One region of the Candidatus Pelagibacter sp. PS_06 genome, then DNA from elsewhere that is predicted to be linked to it. Evidence: riboswitches for the same ligand, from Rfam matches in the RefSeq annotation. Region 1 holds a riboswitch; the other holds the start of a gene.
What was found. Region 1 has a riboswitch for glycine ahead of gcvT (glycine cleavage system aminomethyltransferase GcvT). Riboswitches for the same ligand answer to the same signal wherever they lie in the genome.

Region 1 (8,846 bases):
CGTATAAGATTTTGTCTTCATTCTCGTATTGATCAATTACAACTGAAATTTTATTTCCTGGTTTTAATAACCTAAAGAAATAATTACAATTCATTTCAATAAATGGGGATACATGAAATTTTTTAGAACAGTTGTTTTGTATCAAATTTGAATCTTTTGTTACTTTAAATATATATGTGTGTTGTTCACCGAATGTATTCTTAACTTCATATAAAATTGAAATTAACTTATCTTCTAAATTATAAATATAAAAAACACTTAAAGGATTAAAAACAAATCCAAAAATTCTTGGGTAACACAAAATTTTAATTTTTATATCTTTAGCTTGAATGTTATTTCTTTCTAAATTTTTTTGGACCCATAGTTTTAAAGGAGTACCATTTCTTTCACCATGATCTTTTTCGTAAAAACTAATTAAATTAAATTTATTGATTGAAAAAAAATTAACATTTTGATCTAGTTTTTCTAATTCAGAAAGATCTATTAACAGAGAAAAAACTTTATATCTAAAATTATGAACTTTAGGTTTAAACCTTTTGTGTATTACTTGACCGTTATAAATAGCTGAGTTAATCATTTAAGGTTTTAAGCATCTCTATTGAAGATTTTATTCCATCTTCATGAAATCCGTAACCAAAATAACTTCCAGCAAACAAGGTATTATTTACATTTTGAATTGATTTTAAATTTGACTGATTTTGTAGGGCATTTTCATCATAATATGGATGGGTAAAATCAATTTCATTAAACACTTTATGATGATCAATTTTAAAAAAAGGGTTTATCGTTAAAAATATATTTTTATCAATTTTAAGATTTTGTAATTGATTAAGCCAATATGTAACTGAAGAATGTTCCTTATTTTCAGGATTTAATGAGGAATTCCATGAGCACCAAGCTTGTTTATTTTTTGGCATTACACTTTCATCAGAATGGATGACTGCTCTATTTGGTTTGTATTTAAAATTACTTAAAATTTCTTTCTCTCTATCTGAAATATCTGAAATGATTTTCAAGCTTTCATCTGCATGTGATGCTAGAACAACTTTGTCGTAAGTAAAAAATTCACTTTCTGAACCATAATAAATTTTAACACCATTGCTATTTCTTACAATTTTGTTGATTTCATAATTTTTAAAATATTCTCCACTAATTTTGGAAAGTATTTTACTAACATAAGTTTTACTTCGATTAGCAACTGTAAACCATTGTGGTCTATTTTTAAGTTTGAATAGTCCATGATTTTTAAAAAAATTTAAAAAGAATACTAATGGCATTTGTGAGGCCTCATATGGTGGCATTGACCATATTGCAGAGACCATAGGTATAATATGATAATCAACAAAATATTTAGATTTTCCAATATTGTTTAAATATTCACCCAAAGTAACCTTATCTAATGAGTTTGGGTCTAAATTTTCACAATTTTTATAAAAACTTATAATTTCAAAGAACATTTTAACAAATTTAGGATTTAATAGATTTCCTTTATTTGAAAAAATACCATTTAAACCTTTTCCGCAATATTCAATATTTGTGTCTTTAACAGTAACTGAAAATGACATATCGCTTTCCTCAATTTCAATTTCATTTTCTTTAAAAAAATTTATTAAATTTGGATATGTAATTTTATTAAAAACCATAAATCCTATATCAACTGCAACTTTTTCTTTATCATTAAGCTTAATGTCTAGCGTGTATGAATGACCGCCAAAACGATCTTGTTTTTCAAAGAGATCGACTTTATGTTTTTTTGAAAGATAATATGCAGAACTTAATCCAGAGATACCTGACCCAATTACAGCAATTTTCATTAATAAATTATTTTATGCAGCAGTATCTTTATATTCATCAATCGATGGACATGAACATACTAAGTTTTTATCTCCGTAGACATTATCAACTCTTGCAACAGGTGGCCAGTATTTAATCTGTTTTAAAAACTCTGATGGATATGCTGCTTCCTCTCTTTCATACTTATGTTCCCATTTGTTGGCGATTAGTTCAACATGAGTATGTGGTGAGTTTTTAATTGGATTATCAATTTTATCGTATTCTCCCGATTTAACTTTATCAATTTCTTCTTTGATTTTTTTTAAGGTATTACAAAACCTATCAATTTCTTGTAAACCTTCACTTTCTGTTGGCTCAATCATCATTGTTCCTGCAACCGGCCATGACATAGTTGGAGCGTGAAAACCAAAATCGATTAATCTTTTTGCAATATCTTCTTCTGTAATCCCTATTTCTGATTTTATTTTTCTAATATCAATAATACATTCATGAGCCACATTTCCATTTTTACCTTTATATAATATTGGAAATGCATCTTTTAATTTATGAGCTACATAATTTGCATTTAAAATCGCTACTTGTGATGCTTTTTTAAGTCCTTCAGAGCCCATCATTTTTATATACATCCATGAAATAGATAAAATACTAGAGCTTCCCCATGGTGCCGCGGAAACCGCGCCCATACCTGTTACTGGCCCACAATCTTTAATTACAGAATGATTTGGCAAATAAACTTCTAAATGTCTCTTGCATGCTATAGGTCCCATTCCTGGTCCTCCCCCACCGTGAGGAATACAAAATGTTTTATGTAAATTAATATGACAAACATCAGGACCAAACTTTCCAGGTTTTGCAATCCCAACAAGAGCATTTAGATTTGCTCCATCCATATAGACTTGCCCACCATTATCATGAATAAGTTCACATATTTCAGAAATTTGTTCTTCAAAAACTCCATGCGTTGATGGATACGTGACCATTAATGCTGCAAGGTTTTCTGAGTGAGTTTTTGCTTTCTCTTTAAGATCTTCAACATCAACATTCCCATGTTCATCACATTTTATGACCACTACTTTCATGCCTACCATTTGTGCACTTGCAGGATTTGTTCCATGTGCTGAGCTTGGTATTAAGCAAACATTTCTATTCTTATCTCCATTATTTTCATGAAATTTTTTGATAACCATCAAGCCTGCAAACTCTCCTTGAGCACCAGCATTTGGCTGCAAAGATACACCTGAAAACCCAGTAATTGATCTAAGCCAATTTTTTAAATCAGTAAATAGGGTTCTATATCCTTCCATTTGTTCAACTGGAGCAAACGGATGGGGTTCAGAAAATTCTCTCCAGGTAACTGGGATCATTTCCGCAACTGCATTTAACTTCATTGTGCACGAACCTAAAGCTATCATAGATCTGTTAAGAGCTATATCAGCGTCCTCTAATTTTTTAAGATATCTAAGCATATCTGTTTCTGAGTGATAACTATTAAAAACAGGATGAGTTAAATATTCAGATGTTCTTAATAAATTTTTTGGCAAATTATTTAAATTTTCATTTAAATTTTCTTTAATTGCTTCTGAACAATTAAAAATTTTTAATAACTGATTAGCTCTATAAACATTTTTTCTTTCATCAAATGCAACGGAAAGCATCTCGGAATTAACTTTTCTTATATTTACATTTTGTCGTAATGCATTTCTAAAAATAGAGTCAGTTTTATCTAAAGTTTTAATTGTTACTGTGTCAAAGAAATGGTCTGAATAAAGTTCATAACCTGATTGTTTAATTTTATCTGCAAAATTTTTTGCTAATTGAGATGTATTTTCTGCAATTTTTTTCAAACCATCGGGTCCATGATAAATTGCATACGCAGCAGACACAATTGCAAGCAAAGCTTGAGCTGTACAAATGTTACTAGTAGCTTTATCTCTTCTTATGTGCTGTTCTCTTGTTTGAAGGGAAAGTCTGTATGCTTTATTCCCATGTCTATCAACAGAAACACCTATAATCCTTCCGGGCATAGATCTTTTAAATTCATCTTTAGTTGCAAAGAAACCAGCATGTGGACCTCCATATCCCATTGGAATTCCAAATCTTTGAGAACTACCAACTGCAATATCTGCTCCTAGTTCAGCTGGTGTTTTTAGTTTAGCTAAAGCTAATAAATCACAAACCAACACAGCTTTTCCATTATTTTTGTGAATTTTACTTATTGCTTCACTTGGATCTTTAATATCTCCCAATGTTCCAGGGTACTGTAAAATCCCACATACAATATCCTCTTTTATATCTGTAGATTCATCACCTACCACAACTGTTAAACCTAGAGGCTCTGCTCTAGTTTTTATGACATCAATAGTTTGTGGATGACAATCTTTTGATACAAAAACAATATTAGAATCATTTTTACAAATTCTGTAGCTCAATCCAACGGCTTCTGCTGCAGCTGTTCCCTCGTCTAATAAAGAGGCATTTGCAATATCTAAACCTGTAAAATCAGTTATCATTTGTTGAAAATTCAAAAGCATTTCCAATCTTCCTTGAGCAACTTCAGGCTGATAAGGAGTATAAGCAGTATACCATCCAGGATTTTCTAAAATATTTCTTAAAATTACATAAGGTGTATACGTGCCGTAATACCCCATACCAATAAAATTTGAATAAATTCTATTTTGTTTTGAAATAACTTTTAACTTTCTCAAAGCTTCATATTCAGAATTTGGTTCACCAATTCCAAGATCCTCTTTTAATAAGATTTTTTCAGGAACAGTTTTAGAAATTAAGTCATCTAGGCTATCAAAACCAAGCTCATTAAGCATTTTTTGTTGATCAGCATCTGATGGACCAATATGTCTTTTTATAAAATCTTTTTGAGAACTTTTAAGCATTTTAGTTTCCACTTTCCTTTGCAAATTTGTCGTATTCTTCTTTATTCATCAAACTATCTAACTCACTACTATCTTTTATTTTTAATTTAAAAAACCAAGCTTCATTTTCTGGATCTGAATTTATCTTTCCTGGATCATCAACAATTGCTTGATTATTTTCCATTACCTCACCTGATATAGGTGTATAAACATCACTTGCAGCCTTAGTAGACTCTACAACTCCTGCATTACCATCTTTTTCAACTGATGAGCCCACATCTGGCAATTCAACAAAAACTATATCTCCAAGCATTTCTGTAGCATGCTGTGTGATACCTATTGTACCCACATCGCCCTCCACTTTAATCCACTCATGTTCTTTAGAATATTTAACTTCACTCATTAGTTTGCTCCTTTCACATAACTTTTTTTATAAAATGGTAATCCACAAATATTTGCAGGATATTTTTTTCCTCTTACCTCCAACAAAATTTTTGTTTCTTTTTTTGAAAATTCACGATCAACAAAACCCATTGCTATTGGTCCATTAACACTTGGACCAAATGTGCCGCTCGTTATCTCTCCGATCATCTGTTCGTTTTCATCATAGACTTTAGTTTTTTCTCTAGCAATCAATCTACCCTCAGGCTTGATACCAACTCTAATTTTTTTTGCTCCATCATTAATCTGACTGATAATATTTTGAGATCCAATAAATCCACCATTATTCAGTCTCTCCTTGGAAATTGCCCATTTAAGATTTGCCTCTATAGGGGTCGTTTCAGTACTAAGTTCGTGGCCATACAAACAAAGACCAGCCTCAAGTCTCAATGTATCTCTTGCCCCAAGACCAATTAATTTAGCTCCATTTTTTAATAATTCTTTAGTAAATACTTCAGCTAACTCATTAGAAATTGAAACTTCAAATCCATCTTCTCCTGTATAACCTGATCTTGTCACATAGAGTTTTTGATCTTTATACGTAAACCAATTGCCTGACATAAAGCTCAAATCAGCAACTGTTTTTAAAATTTGATTTAAAATATCAACTGACTTAGGCCCTTGGATAGCTATTAATGACCTTTGGTCATCTAAAACCATTTTGTATTTGTCTTTCAGTAAACTAGATAAAATTTTAAAATCATTATCTTTGCACGCAGCATTTAAAATGATTAAAAACCCTTCTTCTAATTTTGTGATAATTAAATCATCATGGACACCGGCTTTATCATTCATTAGAAAACTGTATTTAGATGAATTCAATTTTAAATTATGTAAATCTAGTGGAAAAATCTCTTCTAAATCATTAGTTAAATTATCATCACCATAAATAAATAACTGTCCCATGTGTGATACGTCAAATATTCCAGAATTTGATCTTGTAAATTTATGTTCTTCAATAATACCTGAGCTGTATTGAATTGGCATTTCATAACCAGCAAACTCTACAAACTTAGCTTTATTGTCTTGGTGAAGTTTATTTAAAGATGTTTTTTTTATTTCCATATCAACTCTTTGTACCCATCTGTATATTTGCCTGAGAGTTTTGCTCCTTCGGCGAGAATTTAATCTCTTTCCAGAGTTAATATGTTACGGTCCTTTTTACCTGAGAGTTTCCTGGGTGGTTGCTCCTTCGGTGCTACAAAGTTTGTAGTCTCTCCCGTTAAAATGTAATTTATCAATTATTTAAGAATGGTCAATGAGAAATACTTTTTTTATTCTTAGATAGTAACGAATAAAACTGTATTAAAACGGCAAAAAGAATTATTGCTCCACCAATCAATCCATACGTTGATGGTCTTTCGCTTACAAACACAAAAGCCCAAATAGGACCAAGCACAGATTCTGATAACATAATTATTCCAACCATTGCAGAAGGTGTTGTTCTTGCTCCTGTAGTGATAAAAATAAAACCTAAACCAACTTGAAAACAACCTGCTATAAACCCTAAAAATATATCATGTGGAGAAATCATAATCTTTGTCGACAAGAAATAGCCGACTAAACAAGAACATATTCCAGCATAAAATTGCGCAGGAACCATATCAACTGTTGGAAATTTTCTAACAATAATTATTAAAATTGCAAAAGTAATTGGCATTGTAAAAGCTGCTAAATTTCCAGATAATTCACCAGGTGTTAATGAGTTGCCAACCATTAATAATACACCCGTCATTGCAAGAATAATTGAAGTTAAGGTAATCGCAGAAATTTTTTCTTTTAAAAAGAAGTATCCCAATATAGCTAAAAATAAAATTTGAAGAGATATAATAAAATTCGTATTAGCAACTGTTGTATTGTACATTGCAAAAACATAACCACAGAAACCAAAAGATAAAATAATCCCACCGATAAAACCTGGTAAACCTGAGTCTTTAAATGCTTTAAAAGTTTTTTTTCTGTAACTAATAACTAAAAAAGCTAAGACAGTTAGAGAAAAAAATAAGGACCTCCAAAATAATATCTGCCATAAGGTTGAGCCCTCAAAAGATTTAACAATTAGCCCACCAAAACTTAAACTACATGCTCCAAGAAATACTAAAAGTGGACCTGGAAGTTTTGTGATTATGTTCATTAAATTTGTGAAAGTAAATTCTGAGTTTCCATTTGATACAACTTAAATAAAGTTTCCGCATCAGATAATTCAATTTCTTTAAACTTTATTTTAGATCCAGATGATATTTGAACTAATCTGTCATAATCAACACTAGCGACAACAGCAATTTTTGGATATCCACCTATTGTTCCATGGTCTGACAGCATTATGATAGGGTTACCATCCGCTGGAACTTGAATAACTCCTTTCAACAAACCTTCAGATTTAATATTAGTATTTATAATATTTTCTATTTTTGGGCCTTCTAATCTCATCCCCATTCTGTCAGATAATTTTGAAACTGTGAATTCTTTTTCTAAAAAAATTTTTTTTCCTTCGTCTGAAAAATAATCAAAATTAGTTCCTCTGATTATTCTAATATTTTCTATTTTTGAATTAAGATAGTTAATTTTCGTTTTACTTATATTTTCATTAACTTCAGAAATTTTAATTTTTTGATCTTCTTCTAATTTTTTACCTTCATTTGAGCCAATGTTTGCTTTTGTATTAATTGAACAACTACCCCACTGTAATTTTAAATCAAAATTGCCTGAGATTGCTAAGTAACCATAAACAGATTTGTTTGTTGATAGAATATTAATCTCATCCTCATTACCTAACTGATAACTTTCATAACAATTTCCATCTATTTCTTTACCTTTTTGAATTAATTTAAAGATAACATCGCCAGTAATAACAATATTAATTTTATTTCCATAAAATTTTAATAATGGCCCCTGATAAGCGAACTCAATAACAGGTGTATCTAATTTATTGCATACTAACTTGTTAGCTAATAAATAATTTCTGTTATCCATCGCTCCACTAAATGGAATACCTATATGATACAAATTATCTCTACCTTTATCTTGAAAAGTTGTATTTATACCTGGTCTTAGTACTTTAAAGAAATTATCAACCATTATAATTTTTATATTCCTCTAATGAAATCTGTTTAAATCTAACTGTATCACCTGGATTAATTAAATTTGGTTCCTTTTCCTTGGAGCTATCAAATACTTCAAGTGGTGTATTACCAATTATGTTCCAACCACCTGGGCTTTCAAATGTATAGATATTAGCAAATTGTTCAGTCATGCCGACTGAACCTTTTGGAACTTTTACTCTAGGAGTTTCCAAACGTTGAGCTCTCATTTTTTCATCTAAATCACCTAAAAAAGGCATTCCAGCAATAAACCCTGTCATGTAACAAAAGAATTCTTTGTTAAAAAAATTTTCTAAAATCTCAGTTCTCTTTAAGTTTAATTTTTTTTCTAATCTTTCCATATCTAATGAAAAAGTTAAATCACAACAAACTGGTATTTCTAAATTTTTATTATTCATATTAGGCGCTTCACTTTCACTAAGTGATTCAATTTTATCTTTAATTTCTTTAAAATTTGTTACTTCAAGATCATAGGAAATTATTAGTTTATTATAAGAAGGAGTAAGATTATTAATTCCTTTAATATTTTTTTCTCTAATAGCATTAAAATACCTAATCACTTTAGAATTAATTTGTTTATTAACCTCAGTTCCAAAATCACAATAAAGAGCTGCGTCACCAAGATTTGATATATTTTTTA
Region 2 (8,846 bases), 500 kb from region 1:
TAAATAAAATGAACAATAATTCTAAAGTATTAGCATTAAAGTATAGGCCCAAAACTTTTGATGATCTTATTGGTCAAGAAGTAGTGGCTGAAACTATAACAAATTCAATCAAGGCAGACAAAATCCCTAATGCTTATCTTTTTACTGGAATAAGAGGAATTGGTAAAACTACAACTGCTAGAATTGTTGCTAAAGGACTTAATTGTTCAAATGGTATAGAAAATTTATGCAAAGAAGATCTGTGCGATAATTGTAAATCTATAGCAGACTCTAGTCATATTGATGTGCTTGAGATGGATGCAGCCAGCAAAACTGGTGTAGATGATGTAAGAGATCTAATTGAATTTTCTAGATACGGTCCGACTTCAGCAAAATATAAGATTTTTATAATTGATGAAGTCCACATGTTAAGTAAGCAAGCATTTAATGCTTTGCTAAAAACACTTGAGGAGCCACCAGAATATTTAAAATTTATTTTTGCAACTACAGAAATTAAAAAAATACCTATAACTGTGGTTTCAAGGTGCCAAAGATTTGATTTGTCTAGAATTAAATCATCAGAACTATTTGATTTCATCAAAGATATAAAAGAAAAAGAAAACGGTAAAGTATCTGATGAAGCTTTAAAATTAATTGTAAAAATATCAGAAGGATCTGTAAGAGATGCACTATCTTTATTGGATAGAGCCTTACTAAGCTTAGATGAAAAAATAGAATTAGATCTAAATGCAGCCCAAAAAATTTTTGGATATTTTGATAAGTCACAATTAATTAATTTATTTGAATTAATATTGAGAGGAGAAGAGGATAAAGTAATTAATATTTATAGAAAAATATATGATCAAGGCGTTGAACCAAAAGTATTTGTGAATGATTTTTTAGAAATACTTTACTATTTTAAAAATATTAATTCTTTATCTTTGGAGGGTACAAATTTTTCACTTAATGATGAAGAGTTTACAAAAATTAAAGAAATTTCAAATCAGGTAGATTCTGAAGTTTTAATATTATTTTGGCAGTTTGCAATATCCTCACTTGCTGAATTAGATATTGTCTCAAACCAGCATCTGTCAATTGAAATGTTCTTAATAAGATTAATGCACCTAAGTTCAATTAAATTAAATAAAAATTTAGATCAAGAAGTAAGGAATGATAATTTAGATGGTCAAACACATAATAAAGAAAATGAGCAAATGTTTGAGGATAATTCAAAAACTATTAACCAAATAAAAAATATAGCTCAAGAGGAAAAGCAGAAACCAGAAGCTAAACTTGAGATAAAAACCATAGATAAAAATTTGATAAATTCATTTGATGAACTTCTTGATATTTGTACTCAAAAAAAAGAAATTAAATTAAAATATGAATTAGAAAAAAATGTAAACCTTGTAAAATTTGAAAAAAATAGAATTGAAATTTCCTTTAATGATAATTTGGATAAAGATTTTGTAAAAGATCTTTCCTCAAAACTTTATGAATGGACTGATGAAAGATGGATTATTACTTTTAGTAAATCTAAAGGTGAGATGTCAGTTAAAGAAAAACAAAAAAATAAAAAAAATGAATTAATTAACGAAGTTAAAGGTTTGAAAATTTATAAGAAAGTAATGGAAAAATTTCCTGACGCAGAACTTATAGATGTTAAGTTGAATGAAAAAAAAGAGGATAAAAATGACTGATTTTACAAAGATTTTAGATAAAGCTAAGGAACTAGAGGCTAAAATGAAAGAAAGCCAAGAAAAAATTAAAGAGATTAAAGCTGAGGGAGTTTCAGGTTCTAATTCAGTTAAAATTACTCTTGATGGTGAAGGTGAAATGCAAAAAATTGAATTATCTGATGAAATTATTAAAGAGGATAAAACAATAATTGAGGACTTAATAGTTGCTGCTCATAATAGTGCAAAATCACAATTGAAATCAAAGACGACCGAGGAGATTTCGAAAGCCACAGGAGGTTTTGGAATTCCTGGTTTCAAATGGCCATTATAACTAATGCAAAATATTAGTGAGATTGAAGAATTAATTAAATTGATTTCAAAGCTTCCAGGTCTAGGGCCTAAGTCAGCTAAAAGAATAGTTCTTAAACTTATTAATAATCGAGATGAATTAGTAAAACCTATGGCAAGTACGTTAGCTCAAGTTTATAAAAATGTAACAAGGTGTAATGCATGTGGTTCATTAAAATCTAATTTAAATGGGTGCGTGAATTGTGAAAGTTTAAAAGAAAAATTTACAAAAATTTGTGTTGTTGAGGATATTGCTGATCAATGGTCAATTGAAAACTCAAATATCTTTCAAGGGTACTTTCATATTTTAGGAGGAACCATTTCTTCTGTAGGTCAAAGAAAGGAAGATCTTTTAATTAATTCTTTAGTTGAAAGAGTAAATAGAGAAAAAATAGAAGAAGTTATACTTGCAACAAGTGCAACTGTTGAAGGGCAAACTACGGCTTACTATATTCAAGATAGTTTAAAAAATACTAATGCTAGAGTAACTAAATTAGCACAAGGATTACCTGTAGGTGGTGAGATCGAAAGTTTAGATGATGGAACACTATTTTCAGCTTTTAAAAATAGATCTAATCTAAATTCTAGTTCAGATTAAGTTTCTTTTTTAATCTGTTTTGATGTAATAATGGTTCAGTATAGCCAGAGGGTTGTTCTTTACCTTTAAAAATTAAATCACATGCAGTTTTAAAAGCTAAAGATCGATCAAAGTCATCACTCATTTTAACATATTTGGGAGCACTTTTATTTTGATTATCTACAATTTTTGCCATTTCCTTCATAATATCTGTAACTTGAATTTTAGTAGTGATACCGTGATGTATCCAATTAGCAATATGTTGTGATGAGATTCTTAGCGTTGCTCTATCTTCCATCAACCCAATATTATTAATATCTGGGACTTTAGAACATCCTACACCTTGATCAATCCACCTAACTACATAACCCAGTAATGTTTGTGCTGAATTTGATATTTCATTATTAATGTCTTCTACTGACCAATTTGGTCTGTTTGCAACAGGTATAGTTAAAAGGTCGTCTAGTTTTGCCTTTTCTCTTTTTGTAATATTTTTTTGTTCATCAAAAATATTTATTTCGTGATAATGTAATGAGTGCAAAGCAGCGGCAGTTGGGGACGGAACCCAAGCACAATTAGCTCCTGCTTTTAAATGTCCTGTCTTTTGTTCCATCATATCTTTCATTTTATCTGGCATTGCCCACATTCCTTTTCCAATTTGTGCTTTTCCTGATAACCCACATCTTAATCCAACATCAACATTGTTATTTTCATATGCCAAAATCCACTTTGAGGATTTCATATCTCCCTTCTTGATCATTGGTCCAGCTTCCATTGAAGTGTGCATTTCGTCACCTGTTCTGTCTAAAAACCCAGTATTTATGAAGAAAACTCTGTTTTTTAGAGTTCTGATACATTCTTTTAAATTTGATGATGTTCTTCTCTCTTCATCCATAATTCCTATTTTGCAAGTGTATTTTTTTAGACCTAATACATCCTCGACTTTAGAAAAAATTAAATCTGTAAATTCAGTTTCATCTGGTCCATGCATTTTTGGTTTAACTATATAGATTGATCCTGCTCTAGAATTTGTTTTGTTTTTTAAATCATGGATTGCTGCAGTTACTGTAATAAATGCATCCATAATACCTTCAGGTACTTCGTTACCATTAGATAAAATAATCGAGGGATTTGTCATTAAATGACCTACGTTTCTAACTAATAATAAACTTCTTCCATGTAATTTAAGTCCTTTTCCATCTTTTGAAATATAGCTTCTATTAGGATTAAGTTTTCTTTCAAATAATTTTCCATCTTTTTCGAATTGTGTTTTAAGATTGCCTTTCATCAAACCAAGCCAGTTTCTATAACAGATAACTTTATCTTCTGCATCCACCGCTGCTACACTATCTTCGTTATCACAAATTGTTGATACAGCAGCTTCTAAAATTATATCACTAATCCCAGCATGATCTTGTTGAGCACTAAACGCTCTTGGATCTCTTAAGATTTCAATATGTAAATTATTATTTTTTAATATAATTGCAGAAGGGTTGTCAGCCTCACCTCTATGACCAATAAATTTTTGTTCTTCAGCTAGATCAAATATATCAACACCTTTAAGAGTTTTTAGTTTACCATCTTTGACAGCTATACTTGTAATTTTATGCCAACTAAGATTTTGAAGTGGAAAATATTTGTCTAAAAAATCCCTTGAATATTTAATTACCATCTCTCCTCTCAAAGGATCGTACCTTTCCGATACACTGTCTTCAGATTGTTCTATGACATCAGTTCCATATAGACTATCGTATAAACTCATCCATCTTGCGTTTGCTGCATTAAGAGCATAACGTGCATTCATAATTGGTACGACTAGTTGAGGTCCAGCTATTTTAGTTATTTCATCATCTACATTTTCTGTTTCTATTAAAAAATCCGCACCTTCCTCTTTTAAATATCCAATTTCGTACAAAAATTTTTTATATTCATCTAGTTTAAATTCATTACCTTTATTTTTAATATGCCAATCATTAATTTTTTTTTGTAAAGTTTCTCTTATGTCAATTAGTTCTTTATTCTTAGGCTCAAGTTCGTTGACAGTTTTTTCAAACCCTAACCAAAATTGATCTGTCGAAACACCTGTATCTGTTAGCAGCTCTTCATTAACAAAATTTAATAAGCTTTCCGAAACTTTAAGAGTATGAATATTTATATATTTATCTGGCATAGCACTTTTTTTACCCCATCTGTATTTTTGCCTGAGAGTTTTGCTCCTTCGGCGGAAATTAATCTCTTTCCAGAGTGTTATGCTTTGATCGGTCCTTTTGCCTGAGAGTTTCCGGGGTGGTTGCTCCTTCGGCGCTAAAATATTGTTAGTCTCTCCCGATTAGAAATTTGTATAGTTTAAATATTTGAAGTCAATTAATAACGCTAAAATTTATTCAAAATTAACATTTTATTGCCTTTTTTATAATTTAAGTTTCTATTATAAACATTTCATGAAAAATTATCTTAATTTTGAAACAGATATTAAAAATTTAGAGACTGAGTTAGAGAAATTAAAAGACCCATACAATCAAGATGGTCTTTCAGAGGTAGATACTCAAAAAATTTCTAGTACACAAGCCGAACTTGATGAAAAATTAAGAGATATTTACTCTAACCTTGACCCTTGGCAAACTACCATGGTTGCTCGTCATGAGGATAGACCAAAATCAAAGTTTTTTATTGATAATTTGTTTGATGATTTTATTTCTTTATCAGGAGATCGTTTTTACGGTGAGGATAAATCTGTTTTAACAGGATTTGCTAAATTTAATGACAGTTCAGTTTTAGTAATAGGTCAAGAAAAAGGTGAAAATTTAGAAACTAGAATTGAAAGAAATTTTGGAATGATGAGACCTGAAGGATATCGTAAAACAATTCGATTAATGAACTTGGCTAATAAATTTAATATTCCGATAATATCATTTATTGATACACCAGGAGCCTATCCAGGAGTTGGAGCGGAGGAGAGAGGTCAAGCAGAAGCTATTGCCAAATCAATAGAGTGCTGCATGGAACTGAGTGTACCAACTTTAGCAATTATTATCGGTGAAGGAGGGTCAGGAGGAGCAATTGCTTTGGCTTCATCAAATAAAGTTATTATGTTAGAAAATGCAATTTATTCTGTAATTTCCCCAGAGGGATGCGCAACTATTTTGTGGAGAGATCCTAAAAAAATGCTTGATGCCGCAAAAGCAATGAAACTTTCATCAAAAGATTTATTAGATTTGAAAGTTATTGATGAGATAATTCCAGAGCCATTAGGTGGCGCTCACAGAGATAAAGATCAAATGCTAGAAGGTTTAAGGGTCTCTATATCAAAAAATTTAAACTATTTTAAAGATTTATCATCTGAAGAAATAATGAATGAAAGAAAAAATAAGTTTTTAAAAATTGGAAGAAATCAAGGATTTATCAGTAACTCTGATGATTTAAGCACCCTAACAATCAAGAATAACAATTTTGATAAAATTTTTAAATCAAAAAAAATTTTAATAGGTGCAACAATTATAGGTTTAGTTTTATTGTTTGTTGCGTTTAGTTTTTTTTAAATTTTATAAAGCACCACAGCAATGCTTAAATTTTTTACCAGATCCACATGAACAAGGTTCATTTCTACCAATTTTTTTTCCATTTTTAATTTGATCTACTATTGATTTTTTGTTTTCTTCTTGTTGCTCTGTAACAACTTTTAAATTCATTAGAATAGTCACAAAATCTAATTTTAATTTATCAAGGAGATTAGAAAATAAATCAAAGGCTTCCTTTTTATACTCAACTAAAGGATCTCGTTGTCCATAAGACCGAAGTCCAATCACTTGTCTTAATTGTTCTAGATATTGAATATGAGATTTCCAATTAAGATCTATCGATTGTAAAAAAATTCTTTTTTCAATTTCTTTTGCATGATCTTCACCTAAAACTTTTACTCTTTCTTCTCTTGTTTCTGAAAATTTATTGATAATTTTTTCCTTTAGTTCACTATCTTTTACAGAAATTAATTCTTTTAACTCTGAATCATCAAAACTTTTACCAACAATTTGTCTTAGACGATTACTAAATTCATTACTCTTAGGGTTTGACAAATTTTGAATTTTCAGTTTGATTATATCTTCAATTATTTCCTTTAAAAATTCATCAGAATAATCAAATATGCTTTGACTATTCATTGCATTTTTTCGTTGAGAAAACACGACATGTCTTTGATCATTTAAAACATTATCAAATTTTATTAAGTTTTTTCTTATATCAAAGTTTCTAGCTTCAACTTTTTGTTGTGCTCTTTCCAAAGCTTTATTGATCCATGGGTGATCTATACTTTCTCCATCTTTAAGTCCCAATTTTTCTAGCATTTTATTCATAGATTCTGATCCAAAAATTCTCATAAGATCGTCTTCAAGGCTTACATAAAAGATGGAGCTACCTTCATCACCTTGTCTCCCAGCTCTACCTCTTGCTTGATTATCAACTCTTCTCGACTCCATTCTTTCGGTTCCAACTACAAATAAACCACCTAATGATTTTATTTTGTTTTTATCTTGTTTTAGTTGAGTCTCGTTGATAGATCCTTTTTTACCACCTAGCTGAATATCTACTCCTCTTCCAGAAATACTTGTTGTTATAATTACCGATTTTTCTTTACCTGCATTAGCTATTATATCTGCTTCATTTTCATGATTTTTAGCATTTAACACAACATGTTTAATATTTTTTTTCTTTAACAAAGTTGAATAAATTTCTGACTTGTTAATGCTCGATGTAAAAATCAAAATAGGTTGACCAGCATTATGACGTTCGACAATGTTTTCAACGATTGAGACATTTTTTTCATTCTCAGTTCTAAAAATTTGATCATTGTAATCTTTTCTAATCATTTCATTATTAGTAGGAATAATCACAACAGTTAAACTATAAATTTCAAAAAATTCTTCAGCTTCAGTCGCTGCAGTACCGGTACAACCAGATATTTTTTTATAAAGTTTAAAATAATTTTGATATGTTATCGACGCCAAGGTTTGATTTTCTGCTTGAATATTTATTCGTTCTTTTGCCTCTAATGCCTGATGTAAACCATCACCAAATCTTCTACCTTCCAGTATTCTACCTGTCAGTTCATCAATAATTTTTAAGCTTTCATCTCTAACAATATAATCTTTACCTTTTTCAAATAAATGATTAGCACGCAGTGCTTGATTGACATGATGAACTAAATGTAAATTTTCTGGATCATAAAAGTTATTATTTTTTAAAATACCAGCATTAGAAAAAATTCTTTCTACATTATTAATTCCATTATTAGTTAAAAGAATACTTCTTTCTTTTTCATCTATTTCATAATCTTTATCATTCAATTGTCTTACTAGTTTATCAATAGCAAGATACTGGGCTGTTTTATCTTCAGCTGAACCTGATATGACTAATGGAGTTCTGGCTTCATCAATAAGACATGAGTCTATTTCGTCAACTATAGAAAATGAATGTTCTCTTTGAACCATTTCGTTTTCAGAAAATTTCATATTATCTCTTAGGTAATCAAACCCAAGTTCACTATTTGTTGCATAGGTGATATCACAATTATAATTTCTCTTTCTTTCATTATCATCTTGATCGTTATTGATGTAGCCTGATGTTAAACCTAAAAAGTTATAGATTTGCCCCATTTCAATCGAGTCTCTTTTTGCCAGATAATCATTCACCGTAACAATATGAACACCTTTTTCAGTTAAAGCATTTAAATATGCAGCTAGAGAAATTGTAAGAGTTTTTCCTTCCCCAGTTCTCATTTCAGCAATTTTCCCTTCATGAAGAACAACTCCTCCTATTATCTGAACATCAAAGTGTCTTTCATTTCTAGTTCTTTGCGAGGCCTCTCTTACCAATGCAAATGCCTGTGGCAAAAGTTCATCCAGGGTTTTTCCTTGCTTGATTTTTTCTTTATATTCTTGAGTTTTTTTTGGAAAATCTAAGTCATCAAGTTTTTTAAATTCATTCTCAAGTGAATTTATTGTTTTTACAATTTTACCAATTCGATCCAACTCTTTTTGATTGCTAGATTTAATAAGTTTTGTAATTAGATTTAATGGATTAAACATGAGTATTTGATTTATTCTTTACTTATATTGTTTAATATATGAATTAAATAATTATTTTAAACACTATGGGAATTAATTTATCAAACTTTTTATCTTCAAAATCAAAAAATGCAAGAATGATTGATTTTCAAGACCTCGATCATGTTGATGGTCTGTCTATTTCTGTTGTAAGTGCAAATTTGT

Region 2: another riboswitch for glycine. It lies ahead of AC5SLZ_RS00530 (malate synthase G); the one in region 1 lies ahead of gcvT (glycine cleavage system aminomethyltransferase GcvT).

The regions. Positions count from the first base shown of each region.
Region 1 is NZ_CM182078.1:975,447-984,292, forward strand. It holds gene AC5SLZ_RS05030 (DUF1365 domain-containing protein) at 1-577, opposite strand, end outside; gene AC5SLZ_RS05035 (NAD(P)/FAD-dependent oxidoreductase) at 570-1,814, opposite strand; gene gcvP (aminomethyl-transferring glycine dehydrogenase) at 1,827-4,685, opposite strand; gene gcvH (glycine cleavage system protein GcvH) at 4,687-5,067, opposite strand; gene gcvT (glycine cleavage system aminomethyltransferase GcvT) at 5,067-6,170, opposite strand; glycine riboswitch at 6,248-6,337, opposite strand; gene AC5SLZ_RS05055 (DMT family transporter) at 6,361-7,239, opposite strand; gene AC5SLZ_RS05060 (5-oxoprolinase subunit C family protein) at 7,239-8,183, opposite strand; gene AC5SLZ_RS05065 (5-oxoprolinase subunit B family protein) at 8,176-8,846, opposite strand, start outside.
Region 2 is NZ_CM182078.1:96,780-105,625, forward strand. It holds gene dnaX (DNA polymerase III subunit gamma/tau) at 9-1,679, shown strand; gene AC5SLZ_RS00520 (YbaB/EbfC family nucleoid-associated protein) at 1,672-1,989, shown strand; gene recR (recombination mediator RecR) at 1,993-2,604, shown strand; gene AC5SLZ_RS00530 (malate synthase G) at 2,591-4,753, opposite strand; glycine riboswitch at 4,833-4,921, opposite strand; gene AC5SLZ_RS00535 (acetyl-CoA carboxylase carboxyltransferase subunit alpha) at 5,025-6,122, shown strand; gene secA (preprotein translocase subunit SecA) at 6,126-8,663, opposite strand; gene argJ (bifunctional glutamate N-acetyltransferase/amino-acid acetyltransferase ArgJ) at 8,729-8,846, shown strand, end outside.